Regions from separate parts of the Bradyrhizobium brasilense genome, predicted to be linked through region 1. Evidence: predicted binding sites of a transcription regulator. Region 1 holds the regulator's gene; each other region holds the start of a gene.

Region 1 (5,357 bases):
AGTCCGAGATGGACGACCGGGTCGAGAAGGCGCTGCGCGGCGGCGCGCTGTGGAACGAGGTCAAGGACAAGCTGAACGCCTCCGGCCTGTCGCTCTCCGGCGGCCAGCAGCAGCGCCTGTGCATCGCGCGCACCGTGGCGGTGCGCCCCGAGGTGATCCTGTTCGACGAGCCGTGCTCGGCGCTCGACCCGATCTCGACCGCCAAGGTCGAGGAACTGATCCAGGAGCTCTCCGAGGACTACACGATCGCGATCGTCACCCACAACATGCAGCAGGCGGCGCGCGTCTCCGACAAGACCGCCTTCATGTATCTCGGCGAGCTGATCGAGTTCGACGACACCAACAAGATCTTCACCTCACCGAGCGATCGGCGCACCCAGGACTACATCACCGGCCGGTTCGGTTGACCGGCGCATGATCCGGAAAAGTGGAAACCGGTTTCCGATCAGGTCATGCTAAAATTCAGGACACGAAACCATGATCCCCGGGATCATGGTTGAGGGAGACAAGCGATGGCTTCTGAACATACCGCCAAGGCATTCGACAGCGACCTGCAGGAGTTGACCCGCCTGGTCGCCGAGATGGGCGGCCTGGTCGAACGGATGATTACCGAGTCGGTCGACGCGCTGATCCGTCGCGACGTCGCGCTCGGCAAGCGCGTGGTCGCCGCCGACATCGAGATCGACAATCTGCAGCGCAACATCGAAGAGCGCGCGGTGCTGACGATCGCGCGCCGCCAGCCAATGGCGATCGACCTGCGTGAGATCGTCAGCGCGATGCGCGTCGCCACCGATCTCGAGCGGATCGGCGACCTCGCCAAGAACATGGGCAAGCGCGTCGCGGCGCTGGAGAGCGATTTCCAGCCGCTGAAGCTGATCCGCGGCCTCGAGCACATGACCGACCTCGTGCTGTCGCAGGTCAAGTCGGTGCTCGACGCCTATGCCGCGCACGACCTGCCGGCGGCGATGAACGTCTGGAAGGGCGACGAGGAGGTCGATGCGATCTGCACCTCGCTGTTCCGCGAACTGCTCACCTACATGATGGAAGATCCGCGCAACATCTCGTTCTGCATCCATCTGATGTTCTGCGCCAAGAACATCGAGCGGATCGGCGATCACGCCACCAATATCGCCGAGACCGTGTTCTACATGATCGAGGGCCAGCAGATCACCGACAAGCGCCCGAAGGGCGACATGACCACTTTTGCCACCACGGTGCCGGGCAACTGAGGCATGATCGGCAAGCACGGAACCGGCAAGAGCGAAACTGGATGATCCTCGCGACAAATCGTTTCCGCGGGGACTATGCTCAAGGAAGTAAGCGTTTCGGTTTGCGTCTGGGCAACGGATCACCACAGAGAAAGAACTTAAACCGATGAGCGCACGCATTCTGGTAGTCGAAGACGAGGAAGCGCTGACGACGCTGTTGCGCTACAATCTCGATGCGGAAGGCTACGATGTCGAGACGGTGGGGCGCGGCGACGATGCGGATACAAGGCTGAAGGAGCGCGTTCCCGACCTCGTGGTGCTGGACTGGATGCTGCCGGGCCTGTCCGGCATCGAACTGTGCCGCCGCCTGCGGGCGCGGCCCGAGACCAAGCAGCTTCCGATCATCATGCTGACCGCGCGCGGCGAGGAAAGCGAGCGCGTGCGCGGGCTTGCCACCGGCGCGGACGATTACATCGTCAAGCCGTTCTCGGTGCCGGAGCTGCTGGCGCGGGTGAAGGGCCTGTTGCGCCGCGCCAGCCCGGAGCGGCTTGCGACCGTGCTGACCTACGGCGACATCGAGCTCGACCGCGAGAAGCGCCGCGTGGCGCGCTCGGGCCGTCCGATCGATCTCGGGCCGACCGAGTATCGCCTGCTCGAATTCTTCCTCGAGCATCCCGGCCGCGTGTTCAGCCGCGAGCAACTGCTCGACAGCGTCTGGGGCCGCGACATCTACATCGATGAGCGTACCGTCGACGTGCATATCGGCCGCCTGCGCAAGCTGCTCAATCCGGGCCGCGAGCAGGATCCGATCCGCACCGTGCGCGGCGCCGGCTACGCGCTCGACGACCGCTTTGCCAAGGCCGAGCCGCAGCCGTAACGGCCATGCGGCATTCATAAACCGCAACACGGCGTCGTCCCGGCGAAAGCCGGGACCCATACGCCGCGGCCAGCGCAATCGGCACGCGGCCAGACGGCTTTCTAACAACACGCATTAGTGGTTATGGGTCCCGGCTTTCGCCGGGACGACGCCGGTGATGTAATGGGCTACGCATCACACAAAAAAATCCCCGCTTTCGCGGGGATTTGTTTTTGAGGTCTTCCGTCGTTTTCCCGAGTGCTCACTTGATCTGCGGTTTCGCCGACGGCCGGCGGCGATCGGCGGCGGGCTGGTAGGCGACGCGCGAGTGATGCGCGCAATAGGGCAGGCCGGCGAGCGCCTTTCCGCCGCAGAAGAAGAATTCCGGGCTCGAGGGATCGCCGACCGGCCAGTGACAGGTGGCCTCGTTGAGCTCGAGCAGCGACAGCCGCTGGCTCATCGGCACCACATTGTCGTAGGAGATCGGATCGGGCTCCATCTCGACCTCGAAGGCGTGCGCCAGCGCGGTGTTGCCCCGCGAAACCGGACGCGTCACCCGCATCATGTGCTGGGCCGGGCGGGCCTTGCGCTGACGCGGCGCGGCCGTGGAGGGTGCCTTGGCGCGGCCGGAGAGGCCGAGCCGATGCACTTTGCCGATCACGGCGTTTCGCGTCACATTGCCAAGTTCCGCCGCGATCTGGCTGGCCGACAGGCCGGACTCCCAGAGCTTCTTCAGCTGCTCGACGCGATCGTCGGACCAGGTCAATACAGTCATCGCATTCTTCCCTTCGCGTAGCGCCGGCCAATCATTGGAGCGGCGCTGCGAGCCAATCTGGACAAATATCCCTGCGGCCAGAATCCCTTAGCCCTCGCCGGGCACGGTGTTGCGCCCGAACGTTTACGCGAGACACAAAGGCTACTTAGAGGGTCCAGTACCGCCGCACGAGATGTCGTACCCGACAGGCCAAACGCTACAATATGGCGTGACTCTGGCGCAAGAGTCCGCGGTCGTGCGTCCACATGTTCCCGCACAGTTAAGCATCGCGATGAGGCTTTTCCACCGCACCGGAATGCTCCGGATTGCGCTCGTTTCGCATTGCAGGAAGGCCACTTCGTGGCGATTGACACCTACCGACCGCAGCATAGAATGCCCGCCACGTGCCGCCCGCAAAGGCGGCCGTTTTGTTTTCCGAAGCTGGCCGTTGCTGCGCTGGCGTCAAGGCGCAGCGGCAATTGTCGGCTTAAAAACCGTCAGTGAACGCCATGACCAACGCTGCCACGTCGCATCTGCTCCCCGTCTTCGCCAGGGTCGATCTCGGCTTCGAGCGCGGCGAGGGCGCCTGGCTGATCGCAACCAACGGCGACCGCTATCTCGATTTCACCTCGGGCGTCGCGGTCAACGCGCTCGGGCATGCGCATCCGCATCTGGTCAAGGCGCTGCAGGAACAGGCGACCAAGCTCTGGCACATGTCGAACCTGTTCAAGAGCCCGGACGGCGAGGCGCTTGCCGCGCGGCTGTGCGAGCAGAGCTTTGCCGACTTCGTGTTCTTCTGCAATTCCGGCGCCGAAGCGATGGAGGGCGTGATCAAGCTGGTCCGCCACTATCACTTCTCCAAGGGCCATGGCGAGCGCTACCGCATCATCACCTTCGAGGGCGCCTTCCACGGCCGCACGCTGGGCACGCTGGCGGCGACCGGCTCGGCGAAATATCTCGAAGGCTTCGGCCCGCCGATGGACGGCTTCGACCAGGTGCCGCATGGCGACATCGAGGCGGTGAAGAAGGCGATCGGCCCGCACACCGCCGGCATCCTGATCGAGCCGGTGCAGGGCGAGGGCGGCGTGCGCTCCGCGCCGCAGGCGTTTTTCAAGGCGCTGCGCGCGCTGTGCGACGAGCACGGCCTGCTGCTCGCCTTCGACGAGGTGCAGACCGGCATGGGCCGCACCGGCGAGCTGTTCGCCTACAAGCGCACCGGCGTCACGCCGGATGTGATGTCGCTGGCCAAGGCGCTCGGCGGCGGTTTCCCGATCGGCGCGGTGCTGGCGACCGCGCAGGCTGCGGCCGGCATGGCGCCCGGCTCGCACGGCTCGACCTTCGGCGGCAATCCGCTCGCGGTCGCCGCCGCCAATGCCGTGCTCGACGTCATGCTGAAACCCGGCTTCTTCGAGCATGTGCAGAAGATGTCGCTGCTGCTCAAGCAGAAGCTCGCTTCCGTCGTCGACCGCTATCCCGGCGTGCTGTCGGAGGTGCGCGGCGAGGGGCTGTTGATCGGCGTCAAGGCGGTGGTGCCGTCGGGCGACCTGATCGCAGCGCTGCGCAACGAGAAGCTGCTCACTGTCGGCGCCGGCGACAATGTGGTGCGGTTCCTGGCGCCGCTGATCGTGACCGAGGCCGAGATCGACCAGTCGATCACCGCGCTCGAGCGCGCCTGCTCTGTGCTGTCGGCGGCGCAGCCGAAGAAGGCGGCTGGATAATGAGCAAGCCGGTCCGTCACTTCCTCGATATCAACGAGCTGCCGCTCGGCGAGCTGCGCAACATGCTGTCCGCCGGAGCCGCCATGAAGGCGAAGCTGAAGGCGCATGAGAAGGGCAGGAAGCCGCTCGAAGGCAAGACGCTGGCGATGATCTTCGAGCGCCCGTCGACCCGCACAAGGGTGTCGTTCGACGTCGGCATGCGCCAGCTCGGCGGTGAATCCATCATGCTGACCGGTGCCGAGATGCAGCTCGGCCGCGGCGAGACCATCGCCGACACCGCGCGCGTGCTGTCGCGCTATGTCGATGCGATCATGATCCGCATCCTCAACCATGACGCGCTGCTCGAGCTCGCGGCGCACGCCACCGTTCCCGTCATCAACGGCCTGACCCGGCGTTCGCATCCCTGCCAGGTGATGGCCGACCTCATGACTTATGAGGAAAATCGCGGCTCGATCGAGGGCAAGATCGTGGCCTGGACCGGCGACGACAACAACGTGCTGGCCTCTTGGGCGCATGCCGCCGAGCGGTTCAAGTTCCAGCTCAATGTCGCGACCCCGCCGGAGCTCTCGCCGAAAAAGCCGATGCGCGACTGGATCAAGGCGACCGGCGCGCGGATCATGCTCGGCACCGATCCGGAAGCCGCCGTGCGCGGCGCCGACTGCGTCGTCACCGACACCTGGGTGTCGATGGGCGACAAGGAGGGCGAGCACCGCCACAACGTGCTGCGGCCCTATCAGGTCAATGCCAAGCTGATGTCGCTCGCCAAGCCGGACGCACTGTTCATGCACTGCCTGCCCGCGCATCGCGGCGAGGAGGTCACC
Region 2 (5,357 bases), 3.5 Mb from region 1:
AGGGCGAGCTGACGCCGACCATGGTCGCCGCCGCCGTGGTGGCGCGGCTGCGCAAGCTTGGTCACCGCAGCCCGCTGCTGGAGCAGCGTTTGGCAAAGCTCGAGGCGTTCGATCGCCCCGCCGAGGGCACGGGCACCGCGAAGCTGCAGCGCACGCCGTATTTCTGCTCCGGCTGCCCGCACAACTCGTCGACCAAGATTCCCGAGGGCAGCCGCGCCATGGCCGGCATCGGCTGCCACGGCATGGCGCTGTCGGTGCCGAACCGCAACACCCAGACCATCTCGCATATGGGCGCGGAGGGCGTGAGCTGGATCGGGCAGGCGCCGTTCACCAGCGAACAGCATGTGTTCCAGAATCTCGGTGACGGCACCTACACCCATTCCGGCTTGCTGGCGCTGCGCGCGGCGGCCGCGGCCGGCGTCAACATCACCTACAAAATTCTCTACAACGATGCGGTTGCGATGACCGGCGGCCAGCCGGCCGAGGGCGGCTTTACGGTGTCGCAGATCGCACACCAGGTCTGGGCGGAGGGCACCAAGAAGCTTGCGATCGTCTCCGACGATCCGGACAAATATCCCGCCAATTATTTCCCGTCGGGTGCCACCATCCATCATCGCCGCGAGCTCGATGCCGTGCAGCGCACCCTGCGCGAGATCGAGGGCCTCACCGTCCTGATCTACGACCAGACCTGTGCCGCCGAGAAGCGCCGTCGCCGCAAGCGCGGGCTGTTCCCCGATCCGGCCAAGCGCGTCTTCATCAATGAGCGCGTCTGCGAAGGTTGCGGCGACTGCTCGGTGGCGTCGAACTGCGTCTCGGTGCAGCCGCTGGAGACCGAGCTTGGCCGCAAGCGCCGCATCGACCAGTCGAACTGCAACAAGGATTTCTCCTGCATCGAGGGCTTCTGCCCGAGCTTCGTGATGGTGCAGGACCCCAAGCTGCGCAAGGCGGACCGCGCTGCCGCCGATCCCAAGGCACTGTTCGCCGATTTGCCGACGCCGCCGGTGGCCGCGTTGAGCAATCCCTACAACATCCTGATCACCGGCATCGGCGGCACGGGTGTGATCACCATCGGCGCGCTGCTCGGCATGGCCGCGCATGTCGAGGGGCTCGCCTGTTCGACGCTCGACTTCACCGGCCTGTCGCAGAAGAACGGCGCGGTCATGAGCCATGTCCGGCTCGCGCCCGCCTCCGACATGCTGACCACGGTGCGCATCGCGCCGGGCAACGCCAATCTGATTCTCGGCTGCGACCTCGTCGTCGCCACCAGCGTGCCGGCGCTGAGCCGCGCCGAGCGCGGCGTCACCCGCGCCGTGGTCAACGCCGATCTCTTGCCGACCGCGAGCTTCGTGATCGATCCCGATATCGACTTCGAAGCCAGCTCGATGCGCGATGCGCTGAACGGCGCGGTGACGCCTGGCGATCTCGACATCCTCGATGCCACCGGGCTTGCCACGGCGCTGATGGGCGACAGCATCGCCACCAACGCCTTCATGCTCGGCTTCGCGTTCCAGCGCGGCGCGATCCCGCTGTCGCTGGAAGCGATCCTGAAGGCGATCGAGCTCAACGGCGCCGCGATCGAGATGAACAAGACCGCGTTCTCGTGGGGCCGGCTCGCCGCGCATGATCTGCAACGCGTGGTCAGCGCCGCACGCTTCAAGAGCGCCGGCGCCGCGCCGGCAAAGAAGACGCTGGACGAGGCGATCGCGTTCCGCGCCAAATTCCTCACCGACTATCAGGATGCGGCCTACGCCAAGCGCTATCTCGACGACGTCGCGCGCGTCCGCACCGCCGAGGCGGCCGCCGCGCCTGGCTCGCAGGACCTGACCGAAGCCTTCGCAAAGGGCCTGTTCAAGCTGATGGCCTACAAGGACGAATACGAGGTCGCGCGGCTCTATTCCGACGGCGAGTTCAGCAAGGCCTTGAGGGAGCAGTTCCAAGGCAGTTCCGGCTTGAAGGTCTTGCTGGCGCCGCCGCTGCTGGCCCAACGCGATCCCGTCACCGGGCGGCTGCAGAAGCGTGAATTTGGTCCGTGGATTTTCACGGCGTTCGGCATGCTGGCGGGGCTGAAGGGCCTGCGCGGCACCGCCTTCGACATCTTCGGCTATACCGCCGAGCGCAAGATGGAGCGCGCACTGCCGGTCGAATATTCGGCGATGATCCTGCGTCACCTCGACGGCCGGAAGCCGCTCGACTTGCCGCGCCTCGTGGCGCTGGCGAAGGCTGCGGAGCTCGTGCGCGGCTATGGCCACATCAAGGAGGGCAACGTCGCCCGCTACCGCACCGAATGCGCGCGGCTCGAGCGCGCGATCAGCCAGCCGCTGGCGCAGGCGGCGGAATAGGGGCCGGGGAACTTTCCACGGCCGCCCTGGTTGACCGGTAACCCTGCCTGCAAGCGGTGGCTGGATTCGCACGGCCGAGCCCCTACATGATGGCTGTCTGTTCGAGTGATTTCAGGAGGCCGTTTGATGGTCCTGAAAAGCGCTTTTGTTGCAATCGTTTGTACCGCGTGCCTGGCTTGGGGCGGCGTGGCGTTGGCTGACGAATATCGCCCCAGCGAGTTCTTCAGCCTCGATCTTTCACGCGCAGTGTTGTCGCCGAAGCCGCTTGGCCCGCCGGCGCAGTTCGAGCCCGTTCCGGTCGAGGCGAAGACCGACCATGGCCCCGATCAGCATGCGAATGTCGAGCCGCAGGTCAAGGAGCCGAAAGTCGCGCCGAAGAAAGCCGTGCGGACCACCAGGGTGACCGCGCCGCACGAGAAGAAGCGCGCGGAAGCGCGCGTGCCCGCCCGTGCCAAGCTCGCGCGCCGCCACTCGAACCCGCTCGATGCGGAGGCCCGTGACACACGGATCCAGACCTGGCCGTGCCGCACCGGCGGCATCTGCAACTGGCATCGGTGAGGCGGCTCGGCTGTCTCACGCCGACTTGCGCGCGCGTTCGCACCAATATCAAATCCGTCATCCTGAGGAGGCCGCGAAGCGGCCGTCTCGAAGGATGAATCGGCCACGAACGGGGGCCGTTCATCCTTCGAGACGCGCGTTCCGCGCTCCTCAGGATGACGGATTTGGCTGAGTGCTTAGCATTCCAAACTTTTCCGATTTCCATCTCCCCCCGAGTCATCCCGCCGTCGCAAAACCGTCGGCGGAGAGTCAAGAAACCGTAAGGCCGGAGTCAAGGAGCGCAGGCAAAACCTTCGTTGCGATTCGACGAAGGTTATTCGATGCCGACTGCGAACTCCGCGAGGCGGCGTGGCCTCACCCGGCGCCAGCTTCTGGTGCGCTCGGCGTCGACCGCGGCGCTGGCGGGATTCGGCGTGCTGGCAAGACCGTATCTGAGCCGCGCCGCGGATCGGCCCGCGATTGCGGGCATCCAGTCCGGCGACGTGGCAAGCGATTCCGCTGTGATCTGGGCGCGCGCCGATCGCGCCGCGCGGATGCACATCGAATGCGCCGCGGTCGAAAGCTTCGCCAGCATCCTGCGCACCGCGTCCGCCGATGCGCTGCCCGAGCGCGACTTCACCGCCAAGCTGCTGCTCGACGGCCTGCCGCCGGGCCAGGACCTGTTCTATCGCGTGCGCTTCGAGGACCGCGACGGCACATCAGGCGAAAGCCGGGTCGGCCATTTCCGAACCGCGCCGGCCGACCGGCGTCCCGTCTCGTTCGTCTGGTCCGGCGACGTCGTCGGGCAGGGCTGGGGCATCGACCCCGCGCGCGGCGGCTTGCGCAGCTACCGCACCATGCTGGACGAGCGACCGGACTTCTTCATCCATTCCGGCGATCACATCTACGCCGATTGCACGGTGCCGTCGGAGCAGAAACTCCCCAACGGTGAGATCTGGCGCAATATCGTCACCGAGGAGAAATCCGCCGTCGCACAAAGCCTCGATCAGTTTCGCGGCAACTACAAATACAACTGGCTCGACGACAATTTCCGCGCCTTCCACGCCGAGGTGCCGATGTTCGCGCAGTGGGACGACCACGAGGTGGCCGACGACTGGTCGCCGCTCGGCACCACCGATGCGACCGGCTATGAGGCGGACGGCAGCTCGCGCCTGGTGGCACGGGCACGCCGCGCCTTCCACGAATTCATGCCGATGCGGCTGATGCCGGAGCGCGATGGCCGCGTCTATCGCAAGATTCCCTACGGGCCGCTGCTCGACGTCTTCATCATCGACATGCGTTCCTATCGCGATTCCAGCTGGAACAAGCAGGGCGATCCGGAGCAGGCCTGCATCCTCGGCCAGAGCCAGCTTGCCTGGCTGAAGCGCGAGCTGGTGGCGTCGGATGCGACGTGGAAGGTGATCGCGGCGGATCTGCCGATCGGCCTCGTCAGCCTCGATGCGGTCGCGCTCGGCGACGGCCCGCCCGCGCGGCGCGAGCACGAGATCGCCGATCTGTTGTCCTTCATGAAGCGCGCCGGGGTCCGCAACACGGTGTGGCTCACCGCCGACATGCACTACACCGCCGCGCATCATTATGATCCGAACCGCGCGGTGTTCCAGGAGTTCGAGCCGTTCTGGGAGTTCGTCTCCGGTCCGCTGCATGCTGGCACCTGGTCGCCGGGCGAACTCGACAACACGTTTGGCCCGAAGGCGATGTACCAGAAGGGCTGTTCGGCCGAACAGGGCGACAATCTCGCGCCGTGCTTCGGGCTGCAATTCTTCGGCCGCGTCGACATCGACGGCAAGACCGGCGTGATGACGGTGACGCTGAAGGACGTCGACAACCACGACCTCTGGTCGGTCGATATCGAGCCGCGGCCGGACGCGCGGCCCGGCCAGATCATGGCGCAGCACATCTAGCGCCGTCTCTGATCCGTCGCGACATCTTGATTGCCGGCGTCTTGCCCGAGGGCCCGGTTTGCGGGCAGACTGCGTGTCGGCAGTCCTGCCAATTTCATTCCCACGAAACGATTTGCTGGCGTGACGTCGTCGATGGCATCGGCGTCCCACGCGTCAGGAGCTATCCATGGAAAATCTGCAGACACAGGGCATCAGCCTGCCGCAGCTCGGGCTCGGCACCTTCCGCATGCAGGGCGATACCTGCCGCGCGGCGGTCGAGAGCGCGCTTGGGCTCGGCTATCGGCATATCGACACCGCCGAGATGTACGGCAATGAAGAGGCGATCGGGGCGGCGATCGCTGCCTCGAATGTCGCGCGCAATGACCTGCACGTGACCACCAAGGTCTGGCACGAGAACCTGGCGCCGGATGCGATCCGGACAGCGTTCGACGCCAGCCTGAAGAAGCTGCGGCTCGATCACGTCGATCTCTATCTGGTGCACTGGCCGTCGCGGAGCATGAAGCTGCCTGCCGTCTTCGAGACGCTGATGAAGCTGAAGGAGGAAGGCCGCACCCGCGCG
Region 3 (5,357 bases), 3.8 Mb from region 1:
CGGCTGCGGCGCATTCCCGTGATCGACTGGCTCCTGATCGCCTATATCGAATTGTTCCGCTGCACGCCGCTGCTGGTGCAGATCATCTGGTTCTACTACGCGTTTCCGGTCGTGATCGGCGTCAACATCCCGGCGCATGTCGCCGCCGTCAGCGTGCTCTCGCTCTATGGCGGCGCGTTCTATGCCGAGATCGTGCGCGGCTCGATCGAGAGCGTGCCGGTCGGGCAGTGGGACGCGGCGAAGGCGCTCGGCTTCCGCGGCTGGCGCCTGATGCGGCTCGTGATCCTGCCGCAGGCGCTGAAGCCGATGATGGCGCCCTATGTCAACCAGTCGGTCACGCAGCTCAAGAACACCTCGCTGGTCTCGATCATCGCGGTACCCGATCTCGTCTACAACGCGACCTTGATCAACGCCGACACCTACCGGCCGCTCGAGGTCTACACCATCGTTGCGCTGATCTATTTCGCGATCCTGTTCCCGTCGACGCTGGTGGCCAGGCGGTTGGAGCGCGGGCTAACCTACGACAAGGTGTGAGTTGCTTGACCTCTCCCGCTTGCAGGGGAGGGTCGGATCGCATCGTTAGATGCGATCCCGGTGGGAGCTCTCTCCATACATAGGGCGTCGCTTGTGGCGACACCCCCACCCCGGCCGTCCCCCGCAAGCGGGAGAGGGAGATCACTGCCGTCTCGGCAATCGCCTCAAATACTCAACTCCACCGGCACATCCTCGGGCTTGACACCGGCGAGGCCGAGGCCCTTCACGAACCATTCGCGCATCTGGCCGATGCCGCGGTTGTAGTCGATCCACACCGAGAGAAAATCGCGCCAGCGCTTGTCGGCTTCGCGCCGTACCGCCGTGCCGCTCGCGATCGTCACCGACGGCGAGGCCAGGATCTTGTAGGTGCCAAGGTTCGGGTTCTTGGCGATCGCGGTCAGCCCGAGCACCAGCGCGTTGACCACGCAATCGACGCGGCCCGACGACATTTCCAGCATCACCTCATCGCGCGACTTCAGCGACTTGATGGTGGCGTTCGGCGCAAAGCGGCGCGCCACCGCCTCGTTGGCCGAGCCGACGTCGACCGCGATCTTGACCTCGGGCTTGTTGATGTCGGCCCAGGTCTTGGCTTCCAGCCCCTTCTTCAGCATCGCGCCGAACGGATGCGGGAACACCAGATTGGTGAAATCGACCACCAGCGCGCGCTGCGGCGTCGGGTTGAGCGCGAAGCCGAGATCGATCTTGTTGGCCTGCAGATCAAGGATTGAATTGCCGTAGGTGGACTCGACATATTCCAGCTTGACGTCGAGCAGTTTGGCCAGGTCGTTGGCCATCTCGATCGAGAAGCCGGACCAGGTGCCCGAGGCGAGGTCCTTGTTGAAATAGGGCAGCTCGCCCGGCAGCACCGCGATCCGCAGCACCTTGTTGGCCCGGATGCGATCCAGCGTGTTGTCGGCTGGCGTCTGCGCCGAGGCCGGCGTTGCCATCGCGGCCGCGAGCGCCGCGCCGCTACCGATCCCGAGCGCGTAGCGCAGCGCGTCGCGGCGATCTTCGGAGATTTTGATGTCGTCGGATTGAGTCAAGCGGGCCTCCCTGCACCAGATCGGGGGAAGCCTAGCGTCGGTATCCGGTGCCAGCAAGTGCGCGCGCCTGCACCATTGGTAGGCAAGGCGAGGGCGCGGTCGCCTACGTGCCGGACTTCACCCCTCCCGCTTGTGGGGGAGGTCGAATAAGCCGCGAACCGCGCCCTTAGGGGTTAGCAACGATAGGTCATGTTCGCCCCCGTGACCGAAGAAAAGAAAACGGCGGGGAAGCTCAGTTCGGCTACCCAATCGAGCACTTGGTTGTCTGTCTGGGTTTCTGGACTTGAAAGGTGTGGAAATTGAAAAAGCACCGTCCCGTGAATGTCCAAAAGAACGAGACGATCGATAACCCAAACATCACCGTCGTCGGTCGAGAAAAATTTTGCCAGCAATTCTGCTGTTCCGTCAGAACGAAGCCTGAGAGTGGGGCCGTTGTTCAGGGTGCCGTTCAAGAAGCCGGACAGCTTGCAATCGCCGTAACGAATGGGCGCGCTCCAACTGAGGTCAAGGGTTTGGATAGCATGTGTCGCAACACCCTTATAGCTTTCTGGCTGGTCGGTCGCCGAGCTTTTGCTTTCAAGATGTTCTTTCAACATAGCGTACGCCTCCTTCTAGCCCGCGAATTGCGAGCAACCTCTGGTTTAGAGGGAGGGCGCAAAAGGACCAGTGAGCTGCCTCACAATCTCCAATCGCGATTTAGTGATCCTCCCCCCTGGGCGGGGGAGGACCGAGCGTGCGCGCGCCCAGAATCAATATCGTCCCGGCACGTACATCTCCTGCGGGATCGGGCCGCGGTGATAGTCCGGGTTGCGCACGCGCGGCGGCAGCACCACCGGCTGGTGGGTGACCGCCTGATAGGGGATCTGGCTCAATAGATGCGAGATGCAGTTGAGCCGTGCGCGCTTCTTGTCGACGGCGTCGACGATCCACCACGGCGAGTCCTGCAGGTGCGTGCGTTCAAGCATCGTTTCCTTCGCCTTGGTGTAGAGCTCCCAGCGGGTCCGCGCCTCGACGTCCATCGGGCTCAGCTTCCACTGCTTCAGCGGATCCTGGATCCGCATCGAGAAGCGGAACGCCTGTTCCTCGTCGGTGATCGAGAACCAGTATTTCAGGAGGACGGTGCCGGAGCGGATCAGCATGCGCTCGAATTCCGGCACCGAGTTGAAGAACTCCTCGTACTGCTCGTCGCTGCAGAACCCCATCACCTTCTCGACGCCGGCGCGGTTGTACCAGCTGCGGTCGAACAGCACGATCTCGCCGCCGGCCGGCAAATGCGAGACATAGCGCTGGAAGTACCATTGCGTGCGCTCGCGCTCGTTCGGCGCCGGCAGCGCCGCGATCCGGCAGACCCGCGGGTTGAGCCGCTGGGTGATGCGCTTGATCACGCCGCCCTTGCCGGCGGAATCGCGGCCCTCGAACAGCACGACGACCTTTTTCTTCTCGTGCTGCACCCAGTCCTGCAGCTTGACCAGCTCGCCCTGCAGCCGCAGCAATTCGCGGAAATAGAACTTGCGGTCGATCGACGGCCTGCCGGCGGCGCCATCATGGTCGAGCTCGTCGAGCCTCATGTCGTCGAGCTCGAGCTCGAGTTCCTCGTCGAGGCTGTCGGCCATCTCCTGATGGATGCGGGCGCGCAAGGCTTCATCCCGCAAGGCTTCGTCGCGCAAGGCTTCATCCCGGGAGGCTTCGTCGGTGAGGGCGGAGGTCGTCATGAAGGTCCGTCTTTCAGTGTGTTAGATGGATCGGACGGCAGCATTGACGGGCGATGTTACCCCTCTATGACAATGCCGTGACCGCTGTTTCACGCCGCCGGGCGGACTGTGCTAACAAGCCGACAAAACCAAAAAGGGAGATGTGCCGATGATTTCGCTCACGCCAAAAGACGTCCTGCCGGAGGACGGCACCGCCGGCACGCTGGTCGGGCGGGTCTGGCTGCCGCAGGCCGGCGGGCCGGCCGTCGTCGCGGTGCGGGCAGACGGTGTGTTCGACGTCACGGCGCGGTTCCCGACGGTGAGCGCGCTCTGCGAGGAAAGCGATCCCGCGGCCGCACTGCGCGCCACGCGCGGCGAGCGGATCGGCGATTTCGAGGCGATCCTTGCCAACACCCCGCCCGACGGCCGCGACAAGGCCAGGCCACATCTGCTGGCGCCGGTCGATCTCCAGGTGCTGAAGGCCGCGGGCGTCACCTTCGCGATCTCGATGCTGGAGCGCGTGATCGAGGAGCGGGCGCGCGGCAATCCGTCCTCGGCGGACGCGATCCGCAAGGAGGTGGTGCGCCTGGTCGGCGACGATCTCTCCAAGCTGAAGCCCGGCTCCGAGCAGGCGATGAAACTGAAGCAGGTGCTGATCGATCAGAATGCCTGGAGCCAGTATCTCGAGGTCGGCATCGGTCCCGACGCCGAAGTGTTCACCAAGGCGCCGACGCTGTCCTCGGTCGGATCAGGCATGGATGCCGGGCTGCATCCGAAGTCGACCTGGAATAATCCGGAGCCGGAGGTCGTGCTTGTTGTCTCCGCCGCCGGCAAGATCGTCGGCGCCGCGCTCGGCAACGACGTCAATCTGCGCGACTTCGAGGGGCGCTCGGCGCTCTTGCTGTCGAAGGCCAAGGACAACAACGCTTCCTGCGCGATCGGTCCGCTGCTCCGGCTATTCGACCAGACATTCTCGCTCGACGACGTCAGGAAGATGGATGTCGGCCTGACCGTGACTGGCGTAGACGGCTTCGTGCTCGAGGGCCATTCCTCGATCAGCAAGATCAGCCGCGATCCGACCGACCTGGTCGCCCAGACCATCGGCCCCGTGCATCAATATCCTGATGGATTTGCGCTGTTCCTCGGCACGATGTTCGCGCCGGTCAAGGACCGCGATGCCAAGGGCGAGGGTTTTACCCACAAGCGCGACGACATCGTGACCATCGCCGCGCCGCAGCTCGGCAAGCTGGTCAACCGGATGCGCAATAGCGACGAATGCGAGCCCTGGACCTTCGGCGTCGGTGCGCTGATGAAGAACCTCGCACAGCGCAAGGTGCTGTGAGGATCGGGACGGGACGGCGAGTCCACTACCTCGGCCGCTTCGTCGGCCGTGTGCGGCCTGTCGCGTGGCGGCAGGTCGGCGCCGGGTTGCGCCGACAATCCGGAGACGTTCAGCTGCCTCTCGCAGCGCGTTGAACGACGACGATGGTGACTGTGCCGAAGCGGCGGCATTGTCGAACATGTTCAGAAACCTGCGCGGCAGATCGACCGTGTGGCGCAACTTCAGCGCGCTAAAACACGCGGAATTTGCCGCTTTTTCCTAGCTTTATGTGAACCAGTTCATCCTCGTTCGCGCCGGTCCGCTCCAGCATGTTGGCTCGACGCGAACAGAAGGAGTCGCGGACATGAGCGAGCAGCCATCAAACGGAATGCCGGATTGGCTCACCACCGATATGCTGGTCATTGCCGTCTCACTGGCCATCATCGTGATTGGGATATGGATCGCGCCGTAGCCTGGTTGTCGCGGCGAGGCCGTCCAGCCGGCCAGAGCGCCAGCGCCAATCACTGAGTTGCCCGACGGCGCAAGCCCCTTTTGCAAAACGGAACGAGATGCAAAACTCGGACGATTCATGTCCCGAGAATGCGAAGGTATGCTCACTGACAGCGCAACACACTCAGTGTCGTCCCTGCGAACAGGGACCCATAACCCCAAATGCAAATTGTTAAGCGATGCTGCAACGACGAGTCCCTCTCACAACAACTGCTGCGGCGTATGGGTCCCGGCCTTCGCCGGGACGACACTGTGGGG

Evidence for each region. Region 1 encodes PhoB, which activates phosphate uptake and scavenging genes when phosphate is short. Its sites were predicted from a motif close to TGTCATNNANCTGTCAT; they were not measured.
Region 2: a site for PhoB is predicted at 3,112-3,128, ahead of QA635_RS30905 (alkaline phosphatase D family protein). Genes of this name have one in related genera too.
Region 3: a site for PhoB is predicted at 3,345-3,361, ahead of ppk2 (polyphosphate kinase 2). Genes of this name have one in related genera too.

Annotation. Positions count from the first base shown of each region.
Region 1 covers NZ_CP121669.1:1,094,968-1,100,324, forward strand. The annotation lists gene pstB (phosphate ABC transporter ATP-binding protein PstB) at 1-407, shown strand, start outside; gene phoU (phosphate signaling complex protein PhoU) at 513-1,229, shown strand; gene phoB (phosphate regulon transcriptional regulator PhoB) at 1,375-2,085, shown strand; gene QA635_RS04940 (GcrA family cell cycle regulator) at 2,327-2,839, opposite strand; gene QA635_RS04945 (aspartate aminotransferase family protein) at 3,328-4,536, shown strand; gene argF (ornithine carbamoyltransferase) at 4,536-5,357, shown strand, end outside.
Region 2 covers NZ_CP121669.1:6,614,239-6,619,595, reverse strand. The annotation lists gene QA635_RS30915 (indolepyruvate ferredoxin oxidoreductase family protein) at 1-2,339, shown strand, start outside; gene QA635_RS30910 (hypothetical protein) at 2,466-2,897, shown strand; gene QA635_RS30905 (alkaline phosphatase D family protein) at 3,218-4,798, shown strand; gene QA635_RS30900 (aldo/keto reductase) at 4,965-5,357, shown strand, end outside.
Region 3 covers NZ_CP121669.1:6,269,720-6,275,076, reverse strand. The annotation lists gene QA635_RS29390 (amino acid ABC transporter permease) at 1-534, shown strand, start outside; gene QA635_RS29385 (transporter substrate-binding domain-containing protein) at 699-1,577, opposite strand; gene QA635_RS29380 (DUF6294 family protein) at 1,751-2,173, opposite strand; gene ppk2 (polyphosphate kinase 2) at 2,327-3,190, opposite strand; gene QA635_RS29370 (fumarylacetoacetate hydrolase family protein) at 3,438-4,610, shown strand.